One region of the Marinobacterium sp. xm-a-152 genome, then DNA from elsewhere that is predicted to be linked to it. Evidence: predicted binding sites of a transcription regulator. Region 1 holds the regulator's gene; the other holds the start of a gene.
The links. Region 1 encodes sigma-54, which starts transcription at its own class of promoters, with help from an activator protein. Its sites were predicted from a motif close to TGGCACNNNNNTTGCTNT; they were not measured.
Positions count from the first base shown of each region.

Region 2: the regulator sigma-54 is predicted to act here: its motif matches at 11,539-11,556, upstream of flhA (flagellar biosynthesis protein FlhA).

Region 1 is NZ_WBYI01000007.1:58,480-74,353, forward strand. Features, by position in the region: gene XMA152_RS08220 (S1C family serine protease) at 21-1,109, shown strand; gene hisD (histidinol dehydrogenase) at 1,130-2,440, opposite strand; gene hisG (ATP phosphoribosyltransferase) at 2,442-3,086, opposite strand; gene murA (UDP-N-acetylglucosamine 1-carboxyvinyltransferase) at 3,101-4,363, opposite strand; gene XMA152_RS08240 (BolA family protein) at 4,385-4,624, opposite strand; gene XMA152_RS08245 (lipid asymmetry maintenance protein MlaB) at 4,731-4,976, opposite strand; gene XMA152_RS08250 (phospholipid-binding protein MlaC) at 4,976-5,596, opposite strand; gene mlaD (outer membrane lipid asymmetry maintenance protein MlaD) at 5,598-6,056, opposite strand; gene mlaE (lipid asymmetry maintenance ABC transporter permease subunit MlaE) at 6,056-6,838, opposite strand; gene XMA152_RS08265 (ATP-binding cassette domain-containing protein) at 6,835-7,647, opposite strand; gene XMA152_RS08270 (KpsF/GutQ family sugar-phosphate isomerase) at 7,829-8,815, shown strand; gene XMA152_RS08275 (HAD family hydrolase) at 8,815-9,351, shown strand; gene lptC (LPS export ABC transporter periplasmic protein LptC) at 9,348-9,938, shown strand; gene lptA (lipopolysaccharide transport periplasmic protein LptA) at 9,913-10,422, shown strand; gene lptB (LPS export ABC transporter ATP-binding protein) at 10,425-11,150, shown strand; gene XMA152_RS08295 (RNA polymerase factor sigma-54) at 11,181-12,680, shown strand; gene hpf (ribosome hibernation-promoting factor, HPF/YfiA family) at 12,733-13,023, shown strand; gene XMA152_RS08305 (PTS sugar transporter subunit IIA) at 13,036-13,494, shown strand; gene rapZ (RNase adapter RapZ) at 13,497-14,357, shown strand; gene XMA152_RS08315 (HPr family phosphocarrier protein) at 14,366-14,635, shown strand; gene mgtE (magnesium transporter) at 14,665-15,874, shown strand, end outside.
Region 2 is NZ_WBYI01000001.1:81,993-97,866, reverse strand. Features, by position in the region: gene XMA152_RS00490 (alpha/beta hydrolase) at 65-943, shown strand; gene XMA152_RS00485 (thioredoxin fold domain-containing protein) at 969-1,373, shown strand; gene XMA152_RS00480 (recombination-associated protein RdgC) at 1,473-2,390, shown strand; gene queE (7-carboxy-7-deazaguanine synthase) at 2,390-3,040, shown strand; gene XMA152_RS00470 (ATP-binding protein) at 3,617-5,704, shown strand; gene XMA152_RS00465 (hypothetical protein) at 5,743-6,339, shown strand; gene XMA152_RS00460 (RNA polymerase sigma factor FliA) at 6,360-7,076, opposite strand; gene XMA152_RS00455 (P-loop NTPase) at 7,076-7,897, opposite strand; gene flhF (flagellar biosynthesis protein FlhF) at 7,914-9,230, opposite strand; gene flhA (flagellar biosynthesis protein FlhA) at 9,247-11,364, opposite strand; gene XMA152_RS12675 (LPP20 family lipoprotein) at 11,668-12,138, shown strand; gene XMA152_RS00435 (hypothetical protein) at 12,156-13,325, shown strand; gene XMA152_RS00430 (FimV family protein) at 13,340-13,777, shown strand; gene XMA152_RS00425 (hypothetical protein) at 13,808-15,352, opposite strand; gene XMA152_RS00420 (hypothetical protein) at 15,378-15,874, opposite strand, start outside.

The DNA.
Region 1 (15,874 bases):
GCTGGTAAGAGCAATTTAACATGGGCAAGTATCTGAACACCTTGGTTTGGCCAACACTGGCTGGCATTCTAGCGGCAGTATTGATCGTTCAATTCTTCCCACAGCTCAGCGGTTCTAACAGTACCGAAATTAAGCTGATCAACACACCCGCAGATCAAGCTGGGCCGCAATTGATTACAAGCTACTCTGAAGCCGTGAAGAAGGCAGCGCCATCAGTTGTCAGTATCTATGGTCGCTCTTTAGAAACAAATGAGAACAACCAGATTTCACTCCCTCAAAGTTTAGGTTCTGGCGTTATTATCAGCAAAGATGGTTTCGTCATGACCAATAACCACGTTGTAGCTGCTGCTGAACAGATCATCGTTTCGTTAATTGATGGACGTGAGGCAGTGGCTTCCATTGTCGGCACCGATCCAGAATCAGATTTGGCACTGTTAAAAGTAAACCTGGAGAATCTACCCGGCATAACACTGCTTCCAACCAGCAGTGTAGCGATCGGTGATGTTGTGCTGGCCATAGGGAACCCTTTCGGTGTTGGGCAAACCGTTACCCAAGGAATTATCTCTGGCATGGACAGACACAGTTTAGGGCTGAATACCTACGAGGACTTTATTCAGACCGATGCTGCTATTAATCCAGGCAACTCCGGTGGTGCACTGATCACGGCCACCGGCGATCTGGTTGGCATCAATACTGCCATTTTTTCAAAGTCAGGTGGCTCACAGGGCATTGGCTTTGCCATTCCAACTGAACAAGTCATAGATGTTCTATCCAATCTAGTCCGTTATGGCCGAGTCATTCGCGGCTGGGTAGGCGTGGAAGCTCGTCCGATGCTTCCAAATGAGGCGGAGGCCTCTGGTCTGAGACGAGACATCAAAGGTTTGTTGTTAACCGGCATCTATCGCAATAGTCCTGCGGAGCTGGCAGGCCTACAACCGGGTGACGTTTTATTAGCGATCAACGGTGAACCCGTTAAAGGTTCCGGAGTCGCATCAATGAATCAGATTGCTCGCGTTAAACCGGGTGATGTAACAGAGATGAAGATCTTTAGGGACAACAAAGAGTTGGTACTTGAGGTGACAACCAGTGAGAGACCTCCAAGCCGATAACCATCAGCTTGGAGACTAAGTTAAGTGTTGTCCTTAATTCGGTACTCAGCAGAGCGAGCGTGAGCTGTTAGCCCCTCTCCTCGCGCTAGAACAGAAGCAACCTTGCCCATCTCTGATGCACCCTCAGCAGAGAACATGATCAGTGAAGAGCGTTTCTGGAAATCGTAGACTCCCAATGGTGAACTGAATCGCGCAGTACCTGAAGTAGGCAGAACGTGGTTCGGACCCGCACAATAATCACCTAGAGCCTCTGCCGTATAGCGACCCATAAAGATGGCACCAGCGTGCTTAATCTTCTCAGTCAAGGCGACAGGGTCTTCAACAGAGAGTTCAAGGTGCTCTGGCGCAATTCTATTAGAGAGTGCAGCCGCTTCATCCAAATCAGCAACTTCAATCAATAGAGCACGATCTGCTAAAGATGCTGAAATAATCTGCTCACGCTCAAGAGTAGGCAGTAATTTGGCAATACTCTGTTCAACACGATCAATGTAAGCGGCATCGGTTGCGATCAAAATAGGCTGAGCGTCTTCATCATGCTCCGCTTGAGAGAAGAGATCCATCGCAACCCAATCTGGGTCCGTTTTGCCATCGCAAATCACAAGAATTTCCGAAGGTCCTGCAATCATATCGATACCAACAGCACCAAAGACCGCACGCTTAGCTGTAGCAACATAGATGTTACCTGGACCAACTATTTTATCGACTCGAGGCACTGTCTGTGTTCCATAAGCGAGAGCAGCAACGGCTTGTGCGCCACCGATTGTAAAGACACGATCGACGCCAGCAATCGCTGCGGCGGCTAAAACCATCTCATTGATAACACCATCCGGTGTCGGCACAACCATGATAATCTCTTCAACACCGGCTACTTTCGCAGGCATTGCGTTCATCAAAACTGAAGAGGGGTATGCCGCCTTACCACCAGGAACGTAGATACCTACGCGATCCATAGGGGTTACTTTCTGGCCTAACAACGTGCCGTCAGCCTCTTCGTACTGCCAAGAGTGAGAGAGCTGTCGTTCGTGGTATGAACGCACACGATCAGCAGCCACTTCAAGTGCATTACGCTGTTCTGGCGAAATAGCCTCAAGTGCCTGCTGCAAACGAGCTTTTGACATCTCTAACTGAGAGATCTCAGATACAGACGTGCGATCAAAACGATTGGTTAACTCAACTACCGCCTCATCACCCCTAGCTCGAACCTGCGCAATGATGTCATCAACACGCTCATTGACGGCTTTATCTGAGACACTCTCCCAAGCCAACATCGCATCAAGTTGCTGATCGAAATCGGCTTGTGAACTTTTTAGACGTTTAACTTGAGAAGTCATATTACTTTCCACGTTTATCAATAACCGCTTGTGTTAGTTGATCAAGAATTGGTTGAATCAGATCGTACTTCATCTTCATAGAGGGCTGCCCTACTACGAGACGAGAGCTGATGTCCGCTATGTGATCCATCGCTTCTAAGCCATTGGCACGTAATGTGTTACCGGTATCGACGATGTCTACAATACGATCGGCCAAACCCATGATAGGAGCCAACTCCATCGCGCCGTATAACTTAATAATGTCAACCTGACGTCCTTGACGGGCAAAGTATTCACGAGTCACGTTGACAAACTTGGTAGCGACACGCATGCGACCTTCAACCGCTTCAGCATCTTTCATTCCTGCTACGCGTAGTTGGCAGGTTGAGATCTCTAAATCTAAAGGTTCGTAGAGTCCGGCCCCGCCGTGCTCCATTAAAACATCTTTCCCGGCAACACCCATGTCAGCACCACCGTACTCAACGTAGGTTGGAACATCGGTCGCACGAATCACCACTAGCTTGATGTTCTCGTGATTAGTATCAAAGATGAGCTTTCGGCTTTTAAAAATATCTTCAGTCGGCTCTATGCCCGCTGCAGCAAAAAGCGGTAGGGTCTCTTCAAGAATTCGACCTTTAGACAACGCTATGGTTAATTGCTCTTTCATCACTAATCCAATTATTAAGCAGGAACACGGCGAATTTTAGCGCCTAAGGACTGCATCTTCTCTTCGATACACTCGTATCCACGGTCAATGTGGTAGATGCGCTCCACTGGAGTCTCGCCTTCTGCAACTAACCCTGTAAGTACAAGACTTGCTGATGCTCGTAGATCTGTCGCCATAACCGGTGCCGCTTTAAGTTTTTCGACCCCTTCAATCGTGGCGGTATTACCATCAATAACTACTTTCATTCCAAGACGAATCATCTCTTGAATGTGCATAAAGCGGTTTTCAAAGACAGTCTCTTTGATGCGACCCACACCATCAGCAATGCTGTTAAGCGCTGCAAATTGAGCTTGCATATCGGTCGGAAACGCCGGGTATGGAGCTGTAGTAACACTGACCGCTTTCGGACGGCGGCCCTCCATATCCAGCTCGATCCAGTCATCACCTTGTGTAATCTTGGCACCAGCCTCTTCAAGCTTTTTCAAAACCGCTTCAAGAATATCACCGCGAGTATTACGGGTACGCACTCGACCAGAAGTGATAGCGCCAGCGACTAGGTAAGTACCGGTCTCAATGCGATCCGGCATAACTGAGTGAGTACACCCTTTAAGAGTCTCTACACCCTGAACACGAATCGTATCTGTACCAGCACCTGAAATTTTAGCGCCCATAGCGATAAGGCAGTTGGCTAGATCGACCACTTCGGGTTCACGTGCCGCGTTTTCAATGATCGTTTCACCTTCAGCTAAAACTGCAGCTGATAGGATGTTTTCAGTACCGGTTACCGTCACAGTATCAAAAAAGACCGTAGCCCCTTTTAAGCGGCCATCAACACGAGCATCAATGTAGCCATCCATGACTTCAATCTGAGCCCCCATCGCTTCCAATCCACGCAGGTGAAGATCGACCGGACGACTACCAATGGCACAACCACCAGGCAGGGAAACCTGTGCACGACCATGTCGCGCTAACAGAGGGCCCAATACGAGAATTGAAGCACGCATAGTTTTCACCAACTCATAAGGTGCTGTGAATTCGGTGATCGTAGTGGGATCAAGCTCAACACTCATCTTCTCACCCACGGTAAGCTCAACGCCCATACGACGCAGCAGCTCAAGCATGGTGGTGATGTCATGCAAATGCGGCAGATTGCATATAGTGACCGGCTCACTGGCGACTAAGGTTGCAGCAAGAATCGGTAGCGCAGAGTTCTTTGCACCAGAGATCCACACTTCGCCGTCTAAACGAGCGCCACCTTCAATGATTAATTTATCCATCTGATTACCTAAGCAGATTAATTACTGCTGTGACTCCCACTGATCTGGAGTAAACGTTTTAATGGAAACAGCATGGATAGCACCTGATGCAATTTGATCAGTCAAACAAGCGTATACCGCTTGCTGCTTCTTAACCGGACTCATTCCGGAGAACATTTCACCAACAACCGTTACCTGGAAATCACAGCCTTCGCCCGCCGTATGGACCGTACAACCCTCAAGCTGACTCTCAACCAGTTGCTTCACTTCATCGGCGTGCATAGTAATCTCCAGATAATCCTTAAATTTAGCCGCGTATGATAACGAAAAAGGGCCTTGATATCATCTATCAAGACCCTGTAAATGCATTAGAAACGAACTCAAGAGATTATTGAATATCCACGCCCACTAGATCCGCAATGGTCTCCATCTGAGTTGGAAGATTAGCCCACTGAATATTGGCGTTATTTCGTTTGATCTCTACCCACAACGCAACCGCACAACTATCGACTTTCGTTACATTAGATAGATCGATCGCGCTTGCTCCTTCAGCAATAGCAGAGCAAACCTGTTCAACAACTTGGTTGTAGGTGTTACGAGTCAACTCACCTTGAATCTTAAACACCGGATCCATTAGGCACCTGACACTTTATCAGACATCGCTTCGGACCACTGCTCGATCACTTTAGCAATTTTTCCATGCTGCTCCATCAAGCCAGCAAATTGGTTACGGAAGGTGATTCTCAGATTAATTCCATCGACAACCACATTGACCAATAACCAACGGTCATCTTTGTAAACCATGTAGTAAAGAAGCGAGTAAACAGTTCCATCTTCCGCAGAGACATTCACATTAACAATCTGTTTATCGGGATCTGGGCTCTGCTCAACTGGAGGAATGATTTCAAACCCTTTGAAGTTGAAACCAACGACTGCTTTGGCATAAGTCCTAAGCAGAGTGCTTTTCACAACGACCGAAAAATCAGCGACCTCTCTGTCACTGGCGCGGCGGTAATATTTACCCATGATCGATTTCGCAATGTACTCAAAATCAACCGACTCACCGACCAGCTTATCGATCTCGCTCATCAACTCATCAATATTCTCTGGCTGTCGAAGGCGCTCATCATTAACCAAGGCGAGCATATCCGCAGTCGCTGTCTCCATGACCTGACTGGCAGAGTCCCAATTAGCCTGTGCAGGAGATAACACCCCCAACCAAAGCGCGGTCAGAAAAATAAAACGACCTAACATGTTACTCACTCACCTTATTAAACAGAAACTTACCTACAATCTCTTCAAGCACTAATGCTGACTGCGTATCCTCAATAGTCATACCATGTTCCAACAGATCATCTTCAAATCCAGGGGTAATACCGATGTACTTCTCCCCTAAAAGACCTGCCGTTAGAATTTGCGCTGAGCTATCAATGCTGAGGTAGTCAACATCATCAAAGATCTGCAACTCCACTTCGGCCATCAGACGCTTAGGATCAATGCGAATAGCTGAAACCTGACCAATTTGAACACCACTCATGGAGACTTTTGCACGCTCAGTTAGACCACCAATATTGTCAAAGCGAGCATAGACGGTGTAGCCACCCCCCTTCTGAGAGAGGTTTAAACCGCTGACATTAATTGCCAGAGCGACAAGAGCCAACATACCGGCGAGGATAAGTGCGCCAACACTGATTTCGAGGGCACGAATACGCATTAAAAATCTCCAAACATCATTGCGGTTAGAAGAAAGTCCAACCCTAATATAGCCAGCGAAGAGTAGACAACTGTTCGGGTGGTCGCCTGCGAAATGCCTTCTGACGTTGGCACACAATCATTACCCTGAAAAACAGCTATCCAGATCACTACAAAACCAAATACCAACGATTTGATTACACCATTTAAAACATCTTCAGAGAAGCTGACTGAAGCCTGCATATTGGCCCAGAAACTCCCAGAAAAAATACCTAGCCAGTCAACAGCGACTAAAGATCCACCCCAGATACCCACGATTGCAAAGATCATAGACAGTAATGGCATACTGATAAATCCTGCCCAAAGACGCGGAGCAATAATGCGTCGCATAGGATCGACACCGATCATCTCGTAACTGGCTAACTGCTCGGTCGCCTTCATCAAACCAATTTCAGCTGTGACTGCGGAACCTGCTCGTCCAGCAAATAGCAGTGCTGTAACCACAGGGGCCAACTCACGAACCAGTGACAGCGCCACCATCTGACCAACAGCCTGTTCTGAACCATAATCAACCAGAATAGTGTAGCCCTGCAAACCGAGTACCATTCCGATAAATAGACCCGAAACGATGATAATAACCAGCGATAGCACACCAATAAAATAGAGCTGGCGAACCAACAGCGGCAACATCATCATAGGAGCCGGCTTGGCAATCAGAGATTGACTCAATAGCTGCCCTGCACGACCCACTGCAGCCACGCGATTAAGGGTTTTAGCACCCAATTGTTGCAGGAACTGAATCATTGTGAGCCACCAAACAACTGACCTTCAAAAGAGGGCGCCGGGTAATGGAAAGGAACGGGGCCATCTGGTCGACCTTTCATGAACTGTTCAACGCGCGGATCTTGAGAACCATTGAGTTGATCAGGTGCACCTTGAGCCAGCACCTTACCATCAGAGATAAGATAGACGTAGTCTGCAATGCTCAAGGTCTCTTGGATATCGTGCGAAACTATGACGGATGTATGACCAAGCGCCCTGTTCAAACGAGAAATCAAATTAATTAGAACGCCCATGGCAATAGGGTCCTGTCCTGCAAAGGGCTCGTCATACATCAAGAAATCCGGATCAAGGGCTATTGCCCTAGCCAATGCGGCTCGCCTTGCCATACCGCCTGATAACTCAGCTGGCTTTAGTTCACCGGCACCTCGCAAGCCGACAGCGTTCAACTTCATCAAAACCAGATCTCGAATAACGCTTTCAGGCAAATCTGTATGAACTCTCAAAGGAAAGGCGACATTTTCAGCTACTGTCATATCCGTAAATAGAGCACCGCTTTGAAACAGCATCCCCATTTTTGCCCGTAACTCGAAGAGACGGCGACGTGAAAGTGAGTGAACATTGTCACCGTCGACTTTAATTGAGCCCTGATCAGGCCTAAGCTGTCCCCCAATCAATTTAAGAAGGGTCGTTTTTCCCGTTCCTGAGGGCCCCATGATCGCTGTGATCTTGCCGCGAGGAATGGTTAACGATAGATCATCAAAGATCTTTCGTTCACCACGCCAAAAGCTGAGATTACTCACTTCGATATGTGTGTCATTTAATTGAGCCATCAGTGCCTATCGATGAATAAATAGAAAATATTGGTAGAATTCTAGTCTAAAAACATAGCTTATCAAGCAGACCTTTAGATTAAGAGAAAAATATCGAGACTCTTTACCGGACAGTCACTTATAAAAACAGTAATATACTGTAAATTAAACAGTATTAACGCGAACTTAAGGATCTCGACCCTTGTCCGACTCCAATACCACTCGATTCGATTACGTGAGCGCAGGCAAACAGACCATCTCGATTGAGCAAGAGGCTATACAAGCCCTAAATGACTCTCTTGGAGAGGCGTTCAACCAAGCTTGTCACTCTCTTTTGAACTGCAAAGGACGTGTCATCGTGACTGGCATGGGCAAATCAGGGCACATTGGCACCAAAATAGCAGCAACTCTAGCAAGCACCGGAACACCCGCGTTTTTTGTGCACCCAGGCGAGGCGAGTCATGGCGATCTGGGCATGTTCACGAAAGAAGATGTTGTCATTGCCCTATCCAACTCAGGTGAATCCAACGAAGTCGTTACTATTTTACCTCTGCTTAAACGCAAAGGGATTACGCTCATTTCAATCACCTCTAAACCCCATTCAGCGTTGGCAACCAGTGCTGATATCAGCCTTGTGACCCCTATCGAACGCGAAGCTTGCCCACTTAATCTTGCCCCCACCTCCAGTACAACCGCACAACTGGTGCTTGGCGATGCGATCGCAACGGCTCTTTTAGAGGCGAGAGGATTTAGTGCAGAAGATTTTGCCTTTTCACACCCCGGCGGTGCGCTGGGTCGTCGACTGCTGTTGAAAGTGAGTGATTTAATGCACTCTGGAGACGAAGTTCCCTCAGTTGCACCAGGCACTCCCATTCAAGAAGCGCTTTTGGAGATCACCCAAAAACGCCTGGGAATGACAACCGTTGTGGATGAAGAACTCCAACCTCTTGGCATTTTTACCGACGGGGACCTCCGCCGTGCCATTGACCAGGGCGTTAATCTGAATCAAGCCTCAATCGACTCTGTCATGACAAAGAGTTTCACAACGGTGACGCCTGAGATGTTAGCCGCCGAAGCTTTACAGATCATGCAAGATAAAAAAATTAATGCACTCATTGCTTTAGATGAGACAGGGAGAGTTGCTGGGGCATTGAACATGCATGATATGTTAAAAGCAGGGGTCATCTAATGCGTCCCAATCCAACAGAAGAACAGATAGCACTAATCAAACCCATTAAACTACTGGTGATGGATGTTGATGGCATACTGACCGAGGGCAATCTTAGCTTCCTAGCCGATGGCAGTGAGATTAAGAGCTTCAATATACTGGACGGCCTTGGCATAAAGCTGTTAACGGAATCCGGCGTAAAAACCGCCATCATTACCGGTAGACAATCTAATCAAGTCATCCAACGCGCTGAGTCACTGGGTATTAATTACATACAGCAAGGCCGAGAAGATAAATTAACCGCACTTCAAGAGCTTTGGAAAAACACCGGATTTAACGCTTCAAACACGGCCTACATCGGCGATGACTTGCCTGACTTATCGGCCATAAAAGCGGTTCGCTTTGGCGTCACCGTTCCGAATGGTCACTGGCTCGTTAAAGAGAACGCCGATCATATTACGACTCAATCAGGCGGTCGCGGAGCTGCACGTGAGTTGTGTGAATTGATTATGGCTTGCCAAGGAACCTTAGACGGCGCGTTGGAGCGGTTTAAGTGATCACTAATCTCAGAGCGAAAATTCGATTAGCCATTGCGTCGACGTTGATTGCTCTTTTTTTGATCTTCACACTGTTATTGAATCAAGGCGATATTGAAGAGGGCGTACTCCTAAAAGAGAACCCGAACAGAATTGATTTTTTTGTAATAGACGCCACTCTTACTCGTTGGTCTGAAGCGGGCAATCTAAGCTCTGTCACCCACACTCCGCGAGCAGAGCATTTAGTTAACTCAGAACAGATGAAGTTAACAACACCTTTCTCAGTAGGCTATCGCCAAGATGGCACGACTGAACACACCATCAATGCTGATCTGGGCTTTTTTGCTGACGACAACAGTCAACTAGACCTTGAAGGCAGTGTAGAGCTTCACCATAATCCAGATTCTGAGAAAGACACTGCACTCTTCACAGAGCAGTTGAGCTACTTTCCAGAACAGAATCTGGCGACCAGTGATGTAGCCGTCGAATTTCTGAACAACCAGGGTTCAACCAAAGGGGTTGGCATGACACTGAATACGGAATTAAACACCTTAGATCTTCATTCAACCGTGAGGGGGGCCTATGTCGCTTCGAGCACTGACCAGTAACCTATTTCTAGCCTTTACAGTTGTTCTTAGTGGATCAGCTTTAGCGCTGCCAACCGATCGAGACGAACCCATCTACGTAGAGGCAGACTCAGCTAATATTGATGAGGCCAAAGGAGTCACTCGATACACAGGCAACGTCATCATCACCCAGGGATCAATGGTGCTTAAAGGTGAAACCGTCGATCTGTTACGTGGTAATGATGACACCATCAATCAGATTATCTCAAAAGGTGCTCCAGCCTACTTCGAACAACGCCCTCAACTGGACCAAGAGATTACCTATGCAACGGGCTCAACTCTAGATTACACAGTAAGCTCTCAACTGCTGTTAATTACGGGGAACGCCAGAGTGACTCAGGGTGGTGACGAGTTCACTGGCGCCAAAATTAATTACGACATGGCGAACTCTAAAGTAAAAGCCTTTAGCAGTGAGAGCGGAAGCCAGCGTGTCAAAATGGTTCTTCAGCCTAAAAAAGATAATTAACCATGAGTTCACTCGAAGCCCTTCACCTAGCCAAAAGCTACAAAGGACGCTCTGTTATTCAAGATGTGTCCGTCACTGTTGAGCCTGGTGAGATTATCGGATTGCTTGGGCCCAACGGTGCGGGTAAGACAACCTGCTTCTATATGATTGTAGGTCTGGTCAGAGCGGATCGAGGCAACATTCGTCTCAATGGCGACGACGTCACTAGAATGCCTATTCATGAGCGCGCAAAACGCGGCTTAGGCTATCTTCCGCAAGAGGCCTCTGTATTCAGAAAGCTGAGTGTCTACGATAACCTGATGGCCATACTGGAGCAGAGAAAAGACCTGACCAAAGATCAACAACACGAGAAAGCTCAATCTCTACTAGAAGAGTTCCATATCACTCACATCAAAGAGTCCAAAGGGATGGTCCTATCTGGGGGTGAGAGACGCCGAGTTGAGATTGCAAGAGCCCTAGCAAACGACCCTGACTTCATCCTACTGGACGAGCCTTTTGCTGGTGTAGACCCCATCTCTGTCAGCGACATCAAACAGACCATCAGGCACCTTAAAGATCGAGGTATTGGCGTCCTGATAACCGATCACAATGTCAGAGAGACTCTCGACATTTGCGAACGGGCTTACATCGTTAGTGAGGGTAACATTCTTGCAGAGGGTGAGCCTGAGCAGATCATGATGAATCAAGCCGTTAAAGAGGCTTATCTGGGCAATGATTTTCGCTTGTAACTCTCACACTTTTAAGTAATTATCATTTTAATGAAGCACTCTTTACAGCTCAAAGTCGGACAGAACCTGTCCATGACCCCACAATTGCAGCAAGCGATCAAATTGCTGCAACTCTCCTCCTTAGAGCTACAGACAGAGATTCAAGAGGCACTCGATAGTAACCCACTACTGGAGGTAGCCGATGAAGAAGATCAGAGTGAAGAGAACTCTCAAAGCATTGAGCAAAAAGAGTCATCAACCTTAGATGAGACCCAATCTAATTCAGAGATCGAAGAGACGTTCGAATCGTCTCAGCCGGAAGATAGCTGGTCTACTGATGACATCCCTGAACAGCTTTCAACCGACAGTCAATGGGACGATACTTACCAAAGCTCTTCAAATTCCAATCGTGATGATGATTGGATGCCAGGTGATAATGACGCTGCGGTTGAAACCATCCAAGACCACCTTAACTGGCAACTGAATCTGGTTAATTTCAGCGATGTTGATCGATACATTGCTGAGATGATTATCGACTCTATCGATGATCGTGGCTATCTGATCACCGATCTGCAGGACATTCTTCTTAACTGCCAAGAGGAACTACCTGAACTCTTTTTTGAAGTGGAAATGGATGAGGTGGAGACAGTACTTCACCGCATTCAACAGTTTGACCCACCCGGTGTCGGTGCCCGTGATCTTGCAGAGTGTTTGAAAATCCAGTTAAGACAGCTACCCATAGAGACACCTTGGCGCGCAGAGTCACTGCGCCTAGCGACCGACTATTTAAACCTGTTGGGCAGTCGAGATTTTAAATCTTTGATGCGCCGTATGAGGCTCAAAGAGGAGCAACTGTCAGAGGTGGTTAGGTTGATTCAATCACTTAACCCAACACCAGGAGACTCTTTAGATCTGGGTGATACTGATTACATCGTACCGGACGTGATCGTGCGTAAACGCGCTGGGGAGTGGACACTCACTTTAAATAACGACGTAGTTCCTGAGTTACGTATCAATGATGTCTACTCAGGCATGATTAAACGTGCAGACAACTCCGCGGAGAACCAATTTTTAAAAGACCATCTCCAGGATGCACGCTGGTTCATAAAGAGTTTACAAAGCCGCAACGAGACCCTCTTAAAGGTCTCAACGGAGATCGTTTCCAGACAGATCGGTTTTCTTGAACAGGGTGAACAGGCGATGAAGCCTCTTATTCTTCACGACATTGCTGAAGCCGTTGATCTACATGAATCCACCATCTCCCGTGTTACAACTCGAAAATACATGCACACCCCGCGCGGTGTCTTTGAATTGAAATATTTCTTTTCGAGTCAGGTGGCTACCAGTGACGGCAGTGGTGCATCATCAACTGCGATTCGAGCAATCATTAAAAAATTAATTTCAGAAGAAGACCCTCGCAAGCCACTAAGTGACAGTAAGCTTGCTACACTACTAGATAAAGAGGGGGTGAATGTTGCAAGACGAACCATTGCTAAATATCGCGAAGTTCTCAACATTCCACCTTCAAATGAGAGAAAGCGTTTGGTTTAATTGAGGTGGGCGGCCTCATTTTTTCACTCCGCCTAAGACGAGGAGAAGTCATATGCAGATAAATATTACTGGTCATCACGTGGACCTGACTGAAGCTCTAAGTGAATACGTACGTAACAAGTTCGATAAGCTAGAACGTCACTTCGACAACATTCAGAATGTACAAGTTACTCTCAGTGTCGAAAAGCAGGGTAAAAAAGCCGAGGCTGATGTTCACTTAGCCGGTGGCCAAGTGGTAGCTTCTGATGAGCATGATGACATGTATGCAGCGATTGATGGCTTAGTGGATAAGCTTGATCGCCAAATCATCAAGCATAAAGAAAAAATGAAATCTCACAAATAAACGAACGACAACATGCAACTAGGTGACCTACTGACGACTGAAACAACCGCCTGCCGGGAGTCAGTCGCCAGTAAAAAACGCCTTCTACAAGTGGCCAGCGAAAAGCTGGCCTCTTCAGTTGATGGCGTGACAGAAGATGAAATTTTTACAGGCCTTCTCAATCGTGAACGGTTAGGCAGTACAGGAATAGGTTCTGGCGTGGGTATACCACACTGTCGGATCCCAGGTTGCTCAACAGCATCCGCCTGCTTAATCACACTTGATGACGGTGTCGATTTTGATTCAATCGATTCAGCGCCGGTCGATCTTGTCTGCGCACTGATCGTGCCCGATGATGGAAATGATGAGCACCTTAAGACACTGGCTGGTTTAGCCGAGCTGTTCAGCAAGCCCGAAGCCCTTAATTCACTTAGAGACTGCACGAATTCTGAGGCCCTACTCAATAAAGCAACTGAGCTATCAAAGGTCTAATCATGAGAGTCGTTGTTATCTCGGGTCGCAGTGGTTCAGGGAAGAGTACCGCCTTGCAAGCACTTGAAGATGTTGGGTTCTATTGCATAGACAACCTACCAGCGACGCTATTGCCAGCGTTGGTCGAGCAGATGCTTAACGACCAGAATACCGCACCCCTGATTGCTGTGAGCATTGATGCCCGCAACCAGCATACCGACCTAAAAGCCTTCCCAGAGATCATGGAATCCTTGAGGGCTAGAGAAGATATAGGCATCGAGATCACTTATCTTGACGCATCAGAAGCGACCCTATTGAAACGGTACAGCGCCACTCGAAGAAAACACCCGCTGAGCAACCAAGATATTGGACTGGAAGAGGCAATAGCCTTAGAACGAGATCTGCTTGAACCCATCGCAAGTTCTGCAGACATGAGAGTTGATACCACTCGGCTTTCACTCTATGAACTGCGTGACACCATTAAATTGAGGGTAGCACAGCGTAAAGAGCAAGCGCTCTCTTTGCAGTTTGAATCCTTTGGCTTCAAGCACGGCGTTCCATTAGATGTTGATTTCAGCTTTGACGTCAGGGTGCTTCCTAACCCCTACTGGTTTGTAGAGTTGCGCCCTCTCTCTGGGAAAGATGAACCGGTTAAAAAATTTCTCAACGCTTCCGATGAAGTGAATGAAATGATTAATGACATAGAGCAGTTCATTGTGAAGTGGATTCCCCATTTCAAAACAAATAATCGAAGCTATGTTACTGTTGGCATTGGTTGCACGGGCGGCCAACATCGCTCTGTATACATTGCGGAGAGCCTTGCATCTCGCTTTGCTGACAGAATGGATAACATCCAAGTACGCCATCGAGAATTATCAGAATAAGTTTCGCAATGATTGAAAAAAACGTTACTATAATCAACAAATTGGGACTACACGCGCGTGCAGCGGCTAAACTTATTGGCGTAACAGGTAAGTTTGGTTGTGACATCAAAATCACAAAAGATGGCAAAACAGTCGATGCTAAAAGCATTATGGCCATTATGATGTTGGCTGCATCCCAAGGAACAGATCTAATCATACAAACGGATGGCGCTGATGAATCCGCCGCGATGGATGCCGTGATTGAGATCATAAATAACCGTTTTGACGAAGATGAGTAGAGACTAACCTACTCGTAAAGGAGGGCTGCATGAGTACGGACGAAGCACCGATCGCTCTAGATACGTTAAGCGAAGCCCTTCAATCAGATAATCTCAAACAGATTCGCTACATGCTCAACAAGGGCATGCGGCCTGTGGAAGTTGCTCACCTTCTAGAGAAAACCCCTCCTCGCGAACGTCGCATTGTATGGAACCTGCTCAACCCAGAGATAGAGGGTGAGGTTCTACAACACCTCGGTGAAGATATTCAGGCTGAAATTGTCAGCGATTTAGACGCGGCAGAAATTTTGGCGATGACAGAGTCACTCGATGTCGATGACTTAGCCGATATTCTTCAGCAACTTCCTAACACGGTCATGCAAGAGATGCTGCAAAACATGGATTTGCAGAATCGCCAACGGGTTGAAGCGGTACTCTCCTACCCCGATGATACGGCCGGCGGTCTGATGAATACCGATACGGTAACCATTCGACCTGATATCACGGTTGAGACGGCGCTTCGTTATCTACGTCGACACAGTGAGATACCTGACAGTACCGACAGTATTTTCGTGGTGAGTCGCAAACGCAACGCACTAATCGGTGTACTTCCTATTACTCGACTTCTTATTTCAGACCCACAGATGCTGGTTCGTGAAATCATGAAGACCGAGAATGACCATGCAATCCCTGCCGATCTTCCTGAACGAGAGGTAGCTCGAATCTTCGAACAGCGCGACTTGATCTCGGCCCCTGTTATCAATGAGGATCGACAGCTTCTAGGTCGTATCACCATCGATGACGTAGTCGACGTCATTCGAGAAGACGCCGATCACTCACTGATGAGCATGGCCGGTCTGGACGAGGATGAAGACACCTTTGCTCCGGTACTAAAAACCAGTCGCCGTCGTGCAGTCTGGCTGGGAATTAACCTTATTACTGCTTTTTTGGCCTCGGCCGTCATTGGCCTATTCGAAGCCACCATCGATCAGGTTGTAGCCTTGGCAGTACTGATGCCAATCGTCGCCTCAATGGGTGGTATCGCCGGCAGTCAAACCCTCACTCTTGTCATTCGTGGCCAAGCACTTGGACACATTGAAAGACACAATATTGGCTGGCTGTTTAACCGTGAGTTAATCGTTAGCATCATCAACGGGTCACTCTGGGCTGTTGTAGTGGCCGCCATTGCTGTCCTCTGGTTCCAAGATATGACCATCGGTATAGTGATCGCAATGGCCATCGTGATCAATCTAGTCGCGG
Region 2 (15,874 bases), on a different contig from region 1:
TTTAGCCACCTCGGTTTTTTTATACCTATTAACGATAAAAATTTTAAGTTTAATGGAGTTTTAAATGCTTCGACTATCGACCACCCTACTCGCTGCATCACTCATGGCTGCAACTGCACAGGCTGAACAGGTTCAGATACCGTTTGAGGGTTTAACACTGAACGGCAACCTTGAACTGACGGCTGATAAATCCCTGGCAGACGGTGTACTGATGCTGACGCACGGCACCCTGGCTCACAACGAGATGGAGATCATCAGCTACGTGCAGGAACAGATGGTCGATTACGGCATCTCTACTCTAGCCATCAACCTGAGTTACGGCCTAGATAACCGCGAATCAGCGATGTACGACTGTACCCTTCCGGCTCAACACACCATGCAGCAAGCACTGGCTGAAATGGATGCATGGCAAACCTGGCTAGATGGACAAGGCGCAGGCGATCGTTGGGTAATGGGTCACTCGCGTGGCGGCAACCAGACGGCTCAGTTTGCTGCAGCTAACCAAGATAAGATCAAAGGCCAAGTTCTATTAGCACCTGCAACTTGGGACTACACTAAGACCATAGAGGGTTATGGCAAACGCTATGAAACGCCTATCGAGCCGATTCTAGAAAAAGCTAAGGGAATGGATCCTAAGGCGATGATCGATGGCATCAGCATCATCTACTGTGAGAACAGCGGTGCGTCAGCTGAAGCGGTCCTAAGCTACTACGGTAACTACCCTGAGTACGACACACCCACCGTGTTAAAAGAGACTAACATCCCTACTCTGGTCATCGCAGGCAGCTTGGATACCGTGGTTGCAGATCTTCCTGAAAAGATGGAAAGTATCGACAAAGAGAACATTGAACTAGTAGTCGTTGAGGATGCAGATCACTTCTTCTTAGATCTGTTTGCCGACGAGGCGGTGGAATATGCGGTCGATTTTATCGAAAACCTGTAGTGCACTTCTTCTCAGCTTGGGCCTTATGATAAGCGCCCAAGCCGAGGTAACACTTAAGACAGCCACAGATCTTCAGTCGCTTGGTAAAGCGAACCCAAATGAAGTGATTGTTCTGTTGGTCTCTCAGGATGGTTGTGCCTTCTGTGTTACCGTCAAAGAGGACTTCCTAAAACCTCTTTTACAAACGAACGATGCACCCCCTATTCAGGTACTGGATCTGAGCAACCCTACTCCCGTCATCAACTTTGATGGCTCAACGGGCTCGGCTGAACAGGTCGCTAAGAGCTTGGGTGGACGCTTCACCCCGACCATTCTATTTGTCGATGCAAAGGGCGAGACTCGCGCTAAAAAGATCGTCGGTGTGAACACGCCAGAGTTCTACGGTTACTACATCGATGAAGCGATTAAATCGGCTCGTAACAGCTTTTAACCACAGAAACTAACCGCAAGCAGAGGGCTCTCTGCTTGCATCCCTTCTATCAGAGCAACATAATAGCGCCCCTTCACCTAATCCGCATTTAGAGGTTTTATGCTCTGGTTTCGTAACGCCATTTGGTACCGTTTTTCTCCCAGTGATTCATTTAATGAAGCCGCACTGATGGAGGCGCTAGAAGCCAGACCCTTCGTACCCTGTAAAGGCGCTGAACCACGTTCAGTGGGTTGGGGTGAAGTGGCGCCTGGTGTCATAGATCTACCGGTACTGACCAGTCACGGCTTTCACCTTATCTCACTGCGAGAAGAGGAGAAGATCCTACCCTCGAGCGTGATCAAAGATCAGCTCAACGAGAAGGTAGAGCAGATAGAGGCGACTGAAGATCGTAAGGTCTACCGTAAAGAGAAGGTGCAGCTTAAAGACGAGATTACCCTGACGTTATTGCCACGTGCATTTACACGCCGTAAAACCACACGTGCTCTTATCGCGCCTCACCATAAACTACTGATTGTGGAGGGCAGCAGCTTTAAGCGCGCAGAAGAGCTGCTAAGCACACTGCGTGAAGATCTAGGGTCACTATCGGTAAAACTGACCTCGACCGCGCTTCCGGCCAACAAAGTGTTCAGCGACTGGCTACTAGAGAACCGTGATCTACCCCGTGCACTTGAGCTGGGCGCTGTCACCGAGTTTACCGATCCTTTAGAGACCAGCAGCCAGATCAAGATTAAAGGCCAAAACCTGACTGACAAAGAGATCCAAGCGCACCTTAGCGGCGGCATGTTAGCAGAGCGCCTAGAACTGGTGTGGCGCGATCAGCTGCAGTTTGTCATGCACTCGGATCTAACCCTGCACTCGATTAAAATGACGGATCAGTACCAAGAGCAACAGAGCGACCGCGAGCAAGAGGACGAAGCACTGGCACTGGATGCTGATCTAGCCCTGTTGGGCATTGAATTTACCCGCCTACTCCCTGAGCTTTTGGAAGCCCTGGGCGGTGAGGCAGAAGAGGCTTAATTTTGGCAAAGACCTACTCCGTAAAAGAGATCTTCTACACCCTACAAGGCGAAGGCTTTCACGCAGGACGCCCTGCGGTGTTCTGTCGCTTTACCGGTTGTAATCTTTGGAGTGGTCGTGAAGCCGATCGAGTGGCTGCAGTCTGCCAATTCTGTGATACCGATTTCGTGGGTACGGATGGTCAAAACGGCGGCAAGTTCACCTCCGCCGAAGCCCTGGCACAAAGGATCGCTAGCTTCTGGCCAGATCCTAAGCAAGGACAACCCTTTGTCGTCATCACCGGGGGCGAGCCTGCCCTGCAGATGGACAGCGATCTGATCGATGCTCTACATAACCAAGGGTTTGAGATCGCCATTGAGACCAACGGCACCCTACCGCTTCCAAACGGAATCGATTGGGTCTGTGTCAGCCCCAAAGGGAGCTCCGAGATTCTTCTTTTAGAGGGCCACGAGTTGAAGCTGGTCTACCCGCAAAAAGAGCTCAGAGCACAGCCAGAACAGTTCCAAAATCTAAGCTTCGAACACTTCTACATCCAACCCCTGGATGACCAAAACGCGCTTGAAAATCGTGCACGTTGTATCGAATATTGTATGCAAAATCCTCAATGGAAATTGAGCATTCAGACCCACAAAATCCTTGACATCGACTGATCGTTTTTAACCTTTAATTCTCTAAAATCGACCACCCCAGTAACCATGGGGGCTAGCAAAGTGTGCTCACATTATCTGTGGATAAACCTGTGCACAGAGTCATCAAAGGTGAACTAAAGCGTCATTAAAAGGTAAAAGCAGAAAATTGGTTAAAATTTAACCAATACCATTAAGCCTATAATAAACAATAACTTACATTGGCAATGTAATCTTAAATTGTCTATTTTGGGCCTAACTTGTTCATAATGTCGAAAATAGAACTTAAGTTAGTACTTTGGCGACACTGATGCAGAATTATGTTATTTCAAACTAAGTTTGATACTGGTATCAAAATGATTTGAATTTAAAACTGTGCATTGGAAAGGGTTGTGGATATATATTAGTGTAATCTAATGTTTAAATTCAAATTAAGCTTGATATTCAAATTATAATGACCATGAATCATGTCTAGTAGTACGTATTGAAAAACAGCATCAAGATCAAATAAATTTTAGTTTCATTATTTGTAATAGTTGCCACACGTCTGGCTCAAGGTTAACCTCTAAAATTGGTATATACGATTTAAAAAAAACGCCAATGGACGAGCAGAAAAGAGAACTTCAAAAACAGGTAAAAAGTGACATTGTCGATCTAATCTATCGACAATCAGTCGGCGCTTTGTTGATGACGGTTATAAGCGCCTCAATTCTGGCATCTATCATATGGGATAATGCAGACCATCTCTCGGTCGTTATTTGGTTAATTTCTGTTTTTACGTCGATCATATTTCGCGGCATCATTTTCGCCCTCTACTTCAAGAATAACCCCCAAGGTGTCAACCGTGAAAAGTGGGAAATTCCATTTGCAGTTGGCGTACTCATTAGCGCTGCTGTATGGAGTATCGGCATTACTATCATTGCAATCGATTTGGCGTTAACCGATCAAATAGCTGTATTCTTTTTCCAAATGGGGATGGCCGCAGGAGCGATATCTGTTTTTGGTGCTATTCGCTATATTGCTCTATCTACTGTGGCCATAATGCTTGTTCCAGCAGGATTACTTTTTGCATTTTCCGGTGAGACTTTCCAAACATTGATAGCTGTTGGCGCCAGCTTGTTTCTCATCTCGACCATTCGCTCAACTAAGATTCTGGCAAACACGCTAAATGATGTATTCAATTTAACCTACAATCTTTCTGATCAGGCTGTAAAACTAGAAATTGCACGGCAATCTGCTGAGCTAGCTAAGAATACACGCGGGCAATTTATTGCATCTCTAAGTCATGAGATACGAACACCGTTAAACGTAATTTTAGGGATGATTGAACTGCTACGAGGACGTTTTCAAGACCCACAGAATGAGCACTATTACAAATCCCTAGACTCTGCGAGTAAACACCTCTCATCTCTTGTCGATAACGTACTCGATTTCAGTAAAATCGATGTGGATAAAAACGTTCTCTCGGTTAGGCCGGTGAACCTATTAGAGGTCGTCCAAGATGTTGTAGACGTTTTCTCTGATCAAGCTAAAACAAAAGGTATTACGCTCACTCTTTCATCATCTAATTTGACCAAATCAACCTGGCTAGCCGATCAACAACGTCTCCGCCAAATTCTTTTTAACCTAGTGAGCAATGCAATAAAGTATAGCGATTCAGGTGAAGTGACTCTTAGCGTCTACTCTAAGGATGAAGGTGTTGAGTTCTCTGTTACAGATGCAGGAAAAGGGATCCCTAAAGAGCAGATTCTTCATATTTTTGACCCATATTACCAATCTCCACACCAAAAACTGGACCAGCTCTCTAGTACAGGTTTGGGGCTATCTATCTGTAAAAAACTTGCTCATCAAATGGGCGGGGATTTAAATGTTGAATCTGTGGTAGGTGTAGGCAGTATCTTCACTATTTACCTGCCTCTAATGCATTCAGAGTCTGTAAAACCACAGAAGATGATTGAACCAGATCCAGATACCCATACAGTTGAATCAATTCCCGACTTATCAGGTAAAAAGATACTGGTCGCTGAGGATTCACCTCTCAACCAACAGTTGATACGAGACTTTGTAGAGGGTACAAACCTTCAATTGATTTTTACTGCAAATGGTCAGGAGACCTTATCAGTTCTTGAACATGAATCAGTAGATCTTTTACTTCTGGACCTTCAAATGGAAGTAATGGGTGGTCTTGAACTGATTAATAGAATCCGTGCACAGGAAGAGAAGAGCGACCTACCCTCTACCCCTATCATCATTCAAACAGCGGATAATCGTCGTGAATCACGATTAGCTTGTTTAGACGCTGGTGCTAATCGATTCCTAGCCAAGCCCTTCTCTCGAGAACGCCTGGTATCTGAAATTATCGAAGCGTTAGAGGGTAATCCTAAACCCTGCCTCAATGGATCTGAGCAGATGGATCCGTCACTCATTAGGCTTTTCCCTCGATTTTTAGAGGGTACCGATGACTCCCTCATCAAAATTAATTCAGCACTTGCTGCGCAGGATTTAGCTCAAGCATCTAAAACGACACATGAAGTTAAAGGATACTGTGGCATGTTCAAACAGGATGATCTCTTCCAATTAGCGGGGTTAATTGAGAACCATTGCGAACAGGGCGAACTAGCCTCTGCAAAAAACCTATTGAATGAGTTTGAAATCTTGTTTAATGAGCTTAAAGCCAATTACAAATAGCGGGTAACACCACCGTTAAGGAAACCTTAGAGTTAACTATGAATTTAACAGCTTTAGGTACATTAACTATATTATCTCTACTGGTAAGTGGCTGTACCGGTATTATGGAGAAATCACAACAAGGCACTCCTCAACAGGAGAACAGTCAACAAAGCAATATTGGTTTTGGAAGCGAAATCGAAACTGATAAAGCGTGCCATACCTTAACTGCAACTCAACCCAGTATTGATCGTTTATCAAAACTCTCTAAATGCTATCTAGACTACTCGGTCTCATTGGGTAACAGAGTTGATCTAAAAGGTGAGCGGGAAGAGTTAATGGCTATCCAATCATCTCTTAATGACTTAGCAATACAGACACAGTCTATAGGAGAAATCTACTGCTCTCTTCAAGAACGATGTATTGTTGAAGTTACAAAAGATCAGGCAATCTTTAATGATTACTACCAGATCGCGAGTATAATTCAACAAATGAATGAAGCTGATGGTGACCCAAAGCGACTCAGTCGCGTCATCAAAACGGTCAATTCAAAGGTTAAAGATGCTGCTGGAAAACTTTCTAACAGTCAGCAGAGTGATGCAAATGAGATGCTTAAAGGCATTGGCGTTTGTAGTGGCATAGCCACTCAAAAGTAATTAAAAAGGTTAATCGATTATCAATTGATGTGTTCGACCAGCAGTTCCTGCAACTTTTTAATCGCTTGACGCTGAATCTGACAGACCCTAGATTCAGTTACATTCAGCACCATCGCAATCTCTTTCAGATTCATCTCTTCAGTGTAGTAGAGAGAAAAGATTAACTGCTCACGCTCATTCAGTTCTGAAATAGCATCAGCTAACGCCTCTCTAAACTGACTGTCACTTATTTGATCCGTTATACCCAACCCATCAAATCTTAACTCAGACTCTGCACCATCCTCACCTTCCGTCAAAGAGACTGTCTGGTATTGGTGATTTTTATTAGCATTGGCGTGATACTCATCTAAGCTCAGTCCCATATAGTCCGCCAGTTCAGTATCATAAGCAGCGCGTCCAAGACGTTGTTCAAGCTCACCACGCGCGATTGAAACCTCTCGAATATTGCTCATGACACTGCGTGGCAAAATACTCGAGCGGCGCACTTCATCAATCATTGCTCCTCGAATACGAAAACGAGCAAAGGTTTCAAACTGCGTCCCTTTACTGGCATCAAACGTTTGATCTGCTTCTAATAGACCGATCATGCCAACCTGTATCAAGTCGTCCAGTTCGATACTGGATGGAAGACGTGAAATAAGATGCAGGGCGACCTGTTTTACCAAGCCTGCATGCTCTTCTAATACCGAGGTAGCATGGACTCGATCATTCTCTTTGTAGAGGGATAAGTCACGCATTAGGCTGATGCTCTCTCAATTAAACGTTCAACAAAAAATTCCATTTGCCCACGAGCAGCATTTGGTTTCGGCCATCGAGATACCATAGCGGCAGCTCGCTGATAGGCTTTGGACGATTTAGAGCTTGGCGAGACCTCAAGCACCGCTTTTTGACGCTGGTTTGCTTCACTCAAGCGTGTATCTCGGGGAACCGCACATAGATAGTTAATCCCTTCACCCAAGAAGCGCTCAACCACACCATTCAGCTTATTGAATAGCTTCTCACCTTGCTCACTACTATCAACCAAGTTGGAAACTAGCCAGATATTGTTTACGTCATAGTCACGTCTCAGAAGTTTAATCATGGCATATGCATCCGTAATGGAACTTGGTTCATCAACCACCACAACGACGACGTGGTGGGCTGCTTGTAAGAATGAAAGCACGCCAGAAGAGATGCCTGCTGCTGTATCAATAATAAGATAGTCATACTCCTCATTGAGCTCACTGAAGGCTTGAATGAGATAACCCATCTGCTGTTCATTCAATTCCGCCATACTCTTAACCCCTGAAGAGGCTGGCACAACCTGAATCCCGCCTGGGCCATCAAGCAGTATCTCGTTAATACGCTTCTCACCGCTGAGTACATGTGACAAGTTGTAAGTCGCATAGAGACCAATCATCACATCAACATTCGCTAAACCAAGATCAGCATCAAGCAGAAGCACGCGATTGCCTGCCTTCTGTAAAGCCAGAGCCATATTGACTGCCGTATTGGTTTTACCGACACCACCTTTACCACTGGTAAGGGCGATGACTTGTACACTTTTCGAGCTGCTCATCATCAACGACCTAAATTTAAGCTACTGACTCATGTCTAGTTGTAGACAGAGACTCTTCAGATAAGGTTGATGTTGGAATTTCAAACCAATGGTTTACCAGTTCTGGACCGCTCATCGGATTGTAACAACGAGGAATTTCAGCCCCCTCTGAAGCACCAATGACTGAATGTGACGATTCAATGAGTGATGAAACCACACCACCGCAGCTGAGGGTTTCATCGAGTTTAGTGATGATCGTACCGCATACTTTACCTTTCAAGTCTTGGCAGTTTTTCTGGTTTACGGCTGTTTGGTTGTTGGCTGCCAAGGTTAGAATCACTTGAAGGTGTTCATTTGCTTCCATCAAGGAGTCAGCCAAAACAGATAAGCCATCTGAACGTAACCCTACACCGGCTGTGTCGATCAAAACCAGTTTCTTATGGGCTACTGAATTTAGACACTCTTTAAGTTGGCGTGTACTGGAAGAGTTAATCACCTCTACACCCAGCATCATGCCAAAAAGATTCATCTGTTCACGTGAACCGATTCGATTGTGGTCCTGAGTAATGAGGGCTACGTTATCTCGGCCGTGAACGAGTGCGGCTTGTGAGGCAATTTTTGCGATTGTTGTCGTTTTACCAACGCCTGATAGGCCAACAAAGGCAAAAATCCCACCATCCATTACAGGGTTGATATCGGCTGTACTCAGACGTTGTTTGAACCAATTCACACTGGTATCAAATACTTCAGCGTCAGCAATACTCGTAAGCGAGCGCTGTAGCTTGGCCACCTGATGTTTAATAACCCCCTGCTCATCCAATGTGCGCAACATATCTTTCGCGAAAACACCCATAGAAGCGCGACGCTCGTCGGACTCTTTTTCAAGATGAGATTGAAACATATCGCGCAGTAAGCTCATCTCCATCGCTAGGCTTTGTAAAGATGGTTGCTCAGTTGCTTGAGGCGAAGCAACATGAGAAGAATCACTAGGTTGTTCAGCTCTAGTTTTCTCGAGCAGTTTACGTACCTGATCAATACTATCTTTTTCCGATAGGGTATTGGGTTTAGGTTGGCGCTCTTCGGCTGAGCGACGTGCCTGCATCCACTCAACTGTCGGCGCACTATCAGCTTTTTCATGGACCACAGGGCGAGGTTTAGAGACGACTTCACCAACTGCAGCCTCTGGATCTTGCTGCAGTGAATAGCTGCCATCATTCAGATTAATAGCCACAACCACCTCAACCTGATTGCCTACCTTCTTATTTGAGAGAATAGCCGTGTCCTCTCCGTACAATTGTTTAATCTTTTCAAATGCCGTACGGGTATCTTTTTCAATTACACGCTTAATATTCATGATTCGCCTCAATCACTCAGTTCTCTAATCGATCGCTTTCTTTACGATCAATGGTTCTAACCACGCGGATACCCTGTTCATCAGGAATCTCATTAAAGCCAAGTACAACAAGACCTGGTACGCGGTGTTTAACAAATTTAGCTAACCAAGGTCGCACACTTGGCGACACGATTAGCACTGGTTGAATACCCTCTTCTACCAGCTGTTCACTGGTGGTGTAGAGGTTGGTTAACAGTTGCTCTGCAAGGGTGGGCTCAATGCTATCGCCGCCCATTCCTTGCTGAAGCACATTATGTAGAAGTTGTTCTAAGTCTGGAGCCAGTGTCATGACTGATAGGTCTTGGCCTATCTCAGCAAGCGACTGAACGATCATCCGACCTAGGCTAGGACGTACTGCTGAGGTAAGCTCCGCCGCATTTTGCGAGCTATCAGCTGAGTGCGAAAGTACTTCAACAATCCCTTTAATGTTGCGAATGGGCACACCCTCTTCAAGAAGATTCTGTAGCACCGCAGTGAATACCCCAAGGGAGATCTTTTTAGGAACTAGACTCTCAACCAGCTTAGGTGCAACAGTAGCCAACTGGTCCAGTAGCTGTTGCGCTTCATCATGACCAATTAGGTCACGGGCATTCTCTTGGAGAATTTTATTGAGATGCGTCGCAAGTGCTGTTGATGCATCAACGACCGTGTAACCCAACGTCTGTGCATACTCTTTTTGATCAGGCGTAATCCATGTAGCCTCAAGTCCAAAGGCTGGATCGCGAGTCTCAATACCATTTAATGCTCCATGAGTGACACCTGGGTTAATGGCCAATTCACGTCCTGGCATTATCTCAGCTTGACCACGCGTCACACCATTAATATTGATGCGGTATTGGTTCGGTGTTAAATCTAAATTGTCCCGAATATGAACGGTCTGTACTAGAAAACCTAACTGATGAGAGAGTTTCTTACGGACACCTTTGATGCGCTGCATAAGGTCGCCACCCTGCTCTCTATCGATCAGTGGAATCAAAGCGTAACCTACCTCTAAGCCGATGACATCAACCTTAGGCACGTCATCCCAAGAGAGTTCACTAATCTCTGTACTTTGTGTCTCTTCAGATTCGGAGGTATCAGACTCCTCAAGCTCATTGTTAGAGCGCTTGTAGGAGAGATAAGCCAAACCACCTGCAACCGCTGCCATTGATAGGAACATCAGATTAGGCATTCCCGGTATCACACCGATAATCAACAAGATGCCCGAGGTTACAGCTAAGGGCTGCATGTTACCCATCTGTGTCTTCATCTGACTGTGCATCGTTGTATCAGCCGATACGCGGGTCACGATGATTGCTGTTGCAGTAGCAAGGAGAAGTGACGGGATCTGCGCTACTAGACCATCACCAATGGTAAGCAGTGCATAGGTCTGTGCAGCGTCGGCTAGACTCATTCCATGGAAGGCTACACCAATGACTAAACCACCAACTATATTGATCACTAGAATGATGATACCTGCGATAACATCACCCTTTACGAACTTACTAGCACCATCCATCGAGCCGTAGAACTCTGATTCAGCAGCAACTTCAGCACGACGGAGTTTCGCCTCCTCTTTCGTCAAAATCCCAGCATTCAAATCGGCATCGATTGCCATCTGTTTACCTGGCATAGCATCCAAGGTGAAGCGTGCTGTTACTTCAGAAACACGGCCAGCACCCTTAGTGACAACCACGAAGTTAATAATCATCAGAATCGAGAAAACGATAATACCAATCAAGTAGTTTCCGGCGATGATGAACTCACCAAAAGCCTCAATCACAGATCCAGCTGCACCACTACCAGTATGCCCCTCCACTAACACAACACGCGTTGATGCAACGTTAAGAGCAAGGCGAAGCAGTGTTGCAAATAGAAGTACCGTTGGAAAAGAGGAGAAATCTAGTGGGCGAAGCGCACTAATACAGATCATCACGATGATCAAAGAGAGCGCAATATTTGCCGTAAAGAAGAGATCAAGAAGAAAGGGTGGAAGCGGAATCACCATCATCACGATGATACAAAACAGCACCAAAGGTATAGCCAAACTCGCACCGCCTACGGCAGCGAAGTTTCGCCAAATATTTGACAGCTGTAGCGTCAGTGCTTCGACCATATAAACCTAATCCAATTGGGCTTCTAAATTCTAAAATTAACTAAAAAATTACTAGATAATTTACTTAACTCATTGTTATATAATGATTTAAATTCCAAGCACACCTAGTAAAACCACTTTTTTCACGTCACAAAAACCGACGTTTTTCTTCAATATTTATCTCACATATCTACTAAAGCAAAGAGCGTGCCAACGCGGTGAAAAGCGAAAATAAAATTAGGCTAAAGTTATTTAAAAAGGGGCCGATATAGAGGGTATACATACGCCCTGAGTGGCGCACTGAAGAGTCAATTGGAGACGATCGTGAAGAAACTAACACTACTAATCACGCTAGCTACCCTTTCAATGGTAGGTTGCACCACAGTCGCCCAGAATCAAGCGCAAACCACAACCAAGATCGTGCCAGTGCAAGTAACTAGTGTGGAACAGCCGCTTTATGAAAAGAGAGTTATCATTAGCAGTGGCTACGCCAATATCAGCGCACAGCTTTCAGATAACCCTTCTCAACGCCGACTGATGGCTATACGTGCATCAAAAATAGATGCTTACCGAAATTTGACAGAAAAGGTCTATGGCCAAAACATTAACGCCACTACGACATTAGAAGAGATGGTAACAACACACGATGCTATTCGTGCTCAGGTCGATGGAGTTATCTTCGGTGCACGACTTGTGAGCATTACGCCGGTTGGAAGTGATAGCTATGAAACACGTCTCGAGCTTGATGAAAGTGATGTTGAAGTTATTCGCCAGCGCTTCCTTTACACCCAATAAGCTAGCAGAAAGCTATTATGTACTCTCCTAAACAGTTCAAACTTAAAAAACTTATCACAGCCTCTCTTCTTGGGCTGGTCGTTACTAGTTTTGCTGTTCAGGCTTCTGCACAGACGATTCAAGTTAAGGGAGTTGCAACCGTCAGTGACACTGAATCACAGATAGCCATTGATGCTGCGCGATATGAAGCGATTGCTGATAGTCTTCGTCAACTTACCCTAAGCCAACCTAACAGAGTGCTAAGCAGCACATTGGTGGGAACAAATCAGCAGCTTCATGATTCAACCTACATCGCAAGCCAAGTGCCACTCAAGGCGCTTAAAATCATCCATGAAGGTTTATTGGGCGGTGTTTATCAGGTTACAGCGCAAGCTAACGTTGGCCTACCAACCTTTGATCAGCAGTGCACTCCAAACCAGGGTTTAAAACATACTGTAGGTATCGCAATTAAAAACCACAGTGACTATGAAAGTGACTATCAACCTAGTTTTGATGCACCAGCTCTACTCCTCCATGCGTTGGAGAGTTTAAAGCGATCACTTCAACAAGAATCTACACTGGTTGTGAAAGAGCGACACTACTTTAAACATCATCGTGAAAACCCTTACAACGCAGCCTACTTGAATCATCGAGAAGTGCAGGATGAACAGTTGATCGAGCTCTCGATCGAAACTCAACCTAACGGAACGAAAAACAGTTCAAGTTTCACCCTGAACACCGTCCACTCGATTAATGCCGCAGGACTTTTACCTGTCAAACTTACAGCACCTAAAACCTTAAGTGATGAGACATACCGGTTAAGTGTAAAGCTTAACGATTCCGAGACATTGAGCTCACCAACGTTTTCAGCTGATGCCAACTTAAATCAAGTTGAGTCATGGATTGCCTCTATAAGAGATAACGTAAAACAGAGCATAAGTTGCCAACCGGTAACGTTCACTGTGACACCACGCAAAGATGGACGTGTAAAGTTGGCGGCGGGTAAAGAGCTAGGCATTACTGCTGGCCAACAGTTGCTTTTGCTTGATAAGACGAGTGGTTTGAAAATCGATTTAAGCGACATAAACAAAGCGAACTTTGGGCTCTACAGTGTAGAAAAAGTCTCAAAAAATCATGCCATTCTGAAGGTTGAGCCAGGCTCCCTAAGCGTCACTGCCACAGGCAAGAAAGTGGTTATCCCATTTTAATGGAGCGAACAGTAATGAAAGTAAAACCCCTAACAGCTCTACTTACCTCCTTAGCACTAACATGCAGTAGTCTAACGCTTGCTGCGGATCGTCCAGATGTAAGTGAAGCGCTCTCTGTATTACTTAGTGACTTTGATCAGACAGAGCGAATGCTGAAACGAGCACCCGGAAAACTAACTCCGGGGTCTGAATACACACTTGCAGAGGGTGATACCCTAAGAGCTGTAGCATTAGCTAGTTATGGCAATACACCTTTAAATCAGGAGATTGTACGCAAGCTTATATTTGATCAGAACCGCCAGGCGTTTTTTCGAAACAACCCGGAGTTTCCATTAGTGGGAAAAGTGTTACGGATTCCGGATATTGAAGATATTCGTGCCTATATTTTCAGCTATGAGAAGGGCACAAAATTCCCGCATGATGGCAAAGATACGTGGATTAAATACCCTTAAACGCTTAGTAAATGACTAACGAAAAATAGGTTAAAAGGTGGGGATAGGTTCAATAGTAAAAACTGAATCAGGGATGTCGATTTGGGAGTCTAACTCGATTGAGGGCTCATCAATTTTAAACCCATATTTTGTCACCGGGCCTGCATCAGAATCGGTAATTTTAATAAGCTTCTTCAACTCAGGTTTTGCTTTAGCAGTTTCCACAGTCTCAGTTTGATTATCGGAGGCTCTAGCAGGTTTTAATTTAACAACAGTTGGATTAACAGGCTTTAGATCAGCTTTTACAACAGGTTTAGGCGCTGGTTGCTTTGGGGGCTTAACCACCGATTGAATGTCGGTGTTAGTCACTTTTGCTATCTTAGATTGCTGTTTTGCTTTCGGTTCAACCTTCTTAACTTTCTCAACTTGCCCAGCTTTCTCAAGTAACTGCTCAGGCTCTTGCTTCACGTCATCAATCTGTTTCTGATTCATTGAAGTAGCATAAACTTCAGCCAAAGATCGCTTTTCTGATACGAGATTAGGCTCTAATTTTTTAAGCACTATTTTTGGTTTCTCTTCCTTGGACTTCTCTACCGTTAGCAACTCTGGCTTAGGTGTTTCAGCCTCAACGATTTGATTAGGTTGTGAGTTTACTTTTGGCTCAGCGGTATCAACAACGATGGTAGCAGTCACATTTTGAGGTACAAAATCCTCTCCAAACAGATCTTCCATACGGGCAACCTCATCAACCTGCTCCACCTTTTCAAGATCGGTTTTATCAACTGTTGAGGTAAAGGCACGTTCAATCAGATCAGTCGTATCATTTATAGGCGAACCGAATAGCGTTGGCTGCACACTATGCTCTGTTGGAACCTTCACTGAATCTGTAGTCTCCTCCACTTTTGGGGAAATGGGCGTTGGGGCAGCCTGAATGAGAGTGACGAGTGGTTTTTCTAACTGTTGAACAGCTTGTTCTGCTTGTTGCTCTAATGGCTCTGATTGGACAACCTCTTCAACAATTTTTTCATTGGGCTTTTTATTGGCCTTTTCATTTGCTATTTCATAGCTCTGCTCATTTGCCTTTTCATAGTTCTTCTCTTTGGTCTTTTCGCTTACCTTTGCATGAGTCTCTTCGAGCTTTGTGTCGATATTACTGGGTATAGAATTGCTCAATACTACATCTAGATTCTTAGATTGGTCGCTTTGACCTGCTTCAATAGATTCAACCTTTGTAACAACTTGAGCTGATTTAGGCACTACGGTGTCAATAACTACTGTAGGTGCAGGTTCAACCTCTTGTGAATTCACTTGAGCGAGATTTTCTAGGTACGTCTTCACTTGAATAAGCAAAGGCTCTAACGCTTGATCGGTTTTTGCGAGGTAATTTGCCAACTCTTGACCAAGGGGTGTATCAAGAATCTTTTGTTGGGCTGTTTGGTATAGAGCACTACTCTGATCACGTACCACCTTCACTGGATACATGAGTGGATCATCATAATTTAGTGGACCAGGCTCAGTACCTCTAAGCACAAAAATGCCCAGCATCACTGTCAGTAGTGACGCCTGGGCAACAAATAGCTTAAAGAGTGCTCTCATCCAATCAAACTCTTAGGAGTAACCTTTAACAAGGGAAGCCGAGTACCGGTTTACAATCCCCTTCACTTTGAAGAAGCTCATCCCCTTTTTTCGGATAACGCAGCGCATCACTACCATTAGAATCTGCCGGTGCAGCCTTCTGGTTTTGTTGATCGTAGTAACGCTGCTGTTCTAACTGAATCAATGCATCGAGCTTTTTCAGTAGACCAGTATCCCGCATCTCATTGATAGCAACACGCAGACTAGCAAGCTCGTCTGCTGCCTCAGCAAAGCGAACCTCATTAAGCTTCACACGTTGATCAAGAGATGTCGTCTGCTCGACTAGACGATCGAATTTAATCTCAATACGTTTAGCAATACGCTCAATCTGTTCAGCTGAGCGTTCAATACCTGACTCTTCACGCTTCTGTGCCTCTTTCTCAAACGCGTTCATCGTTCCTATAGCTTCGGCAACCTGCTGATTCAACTCCCCGTTAATCTTGCTAAGTTCATCCAAGGCTTTTCGAAGGTTCTCGACACGCT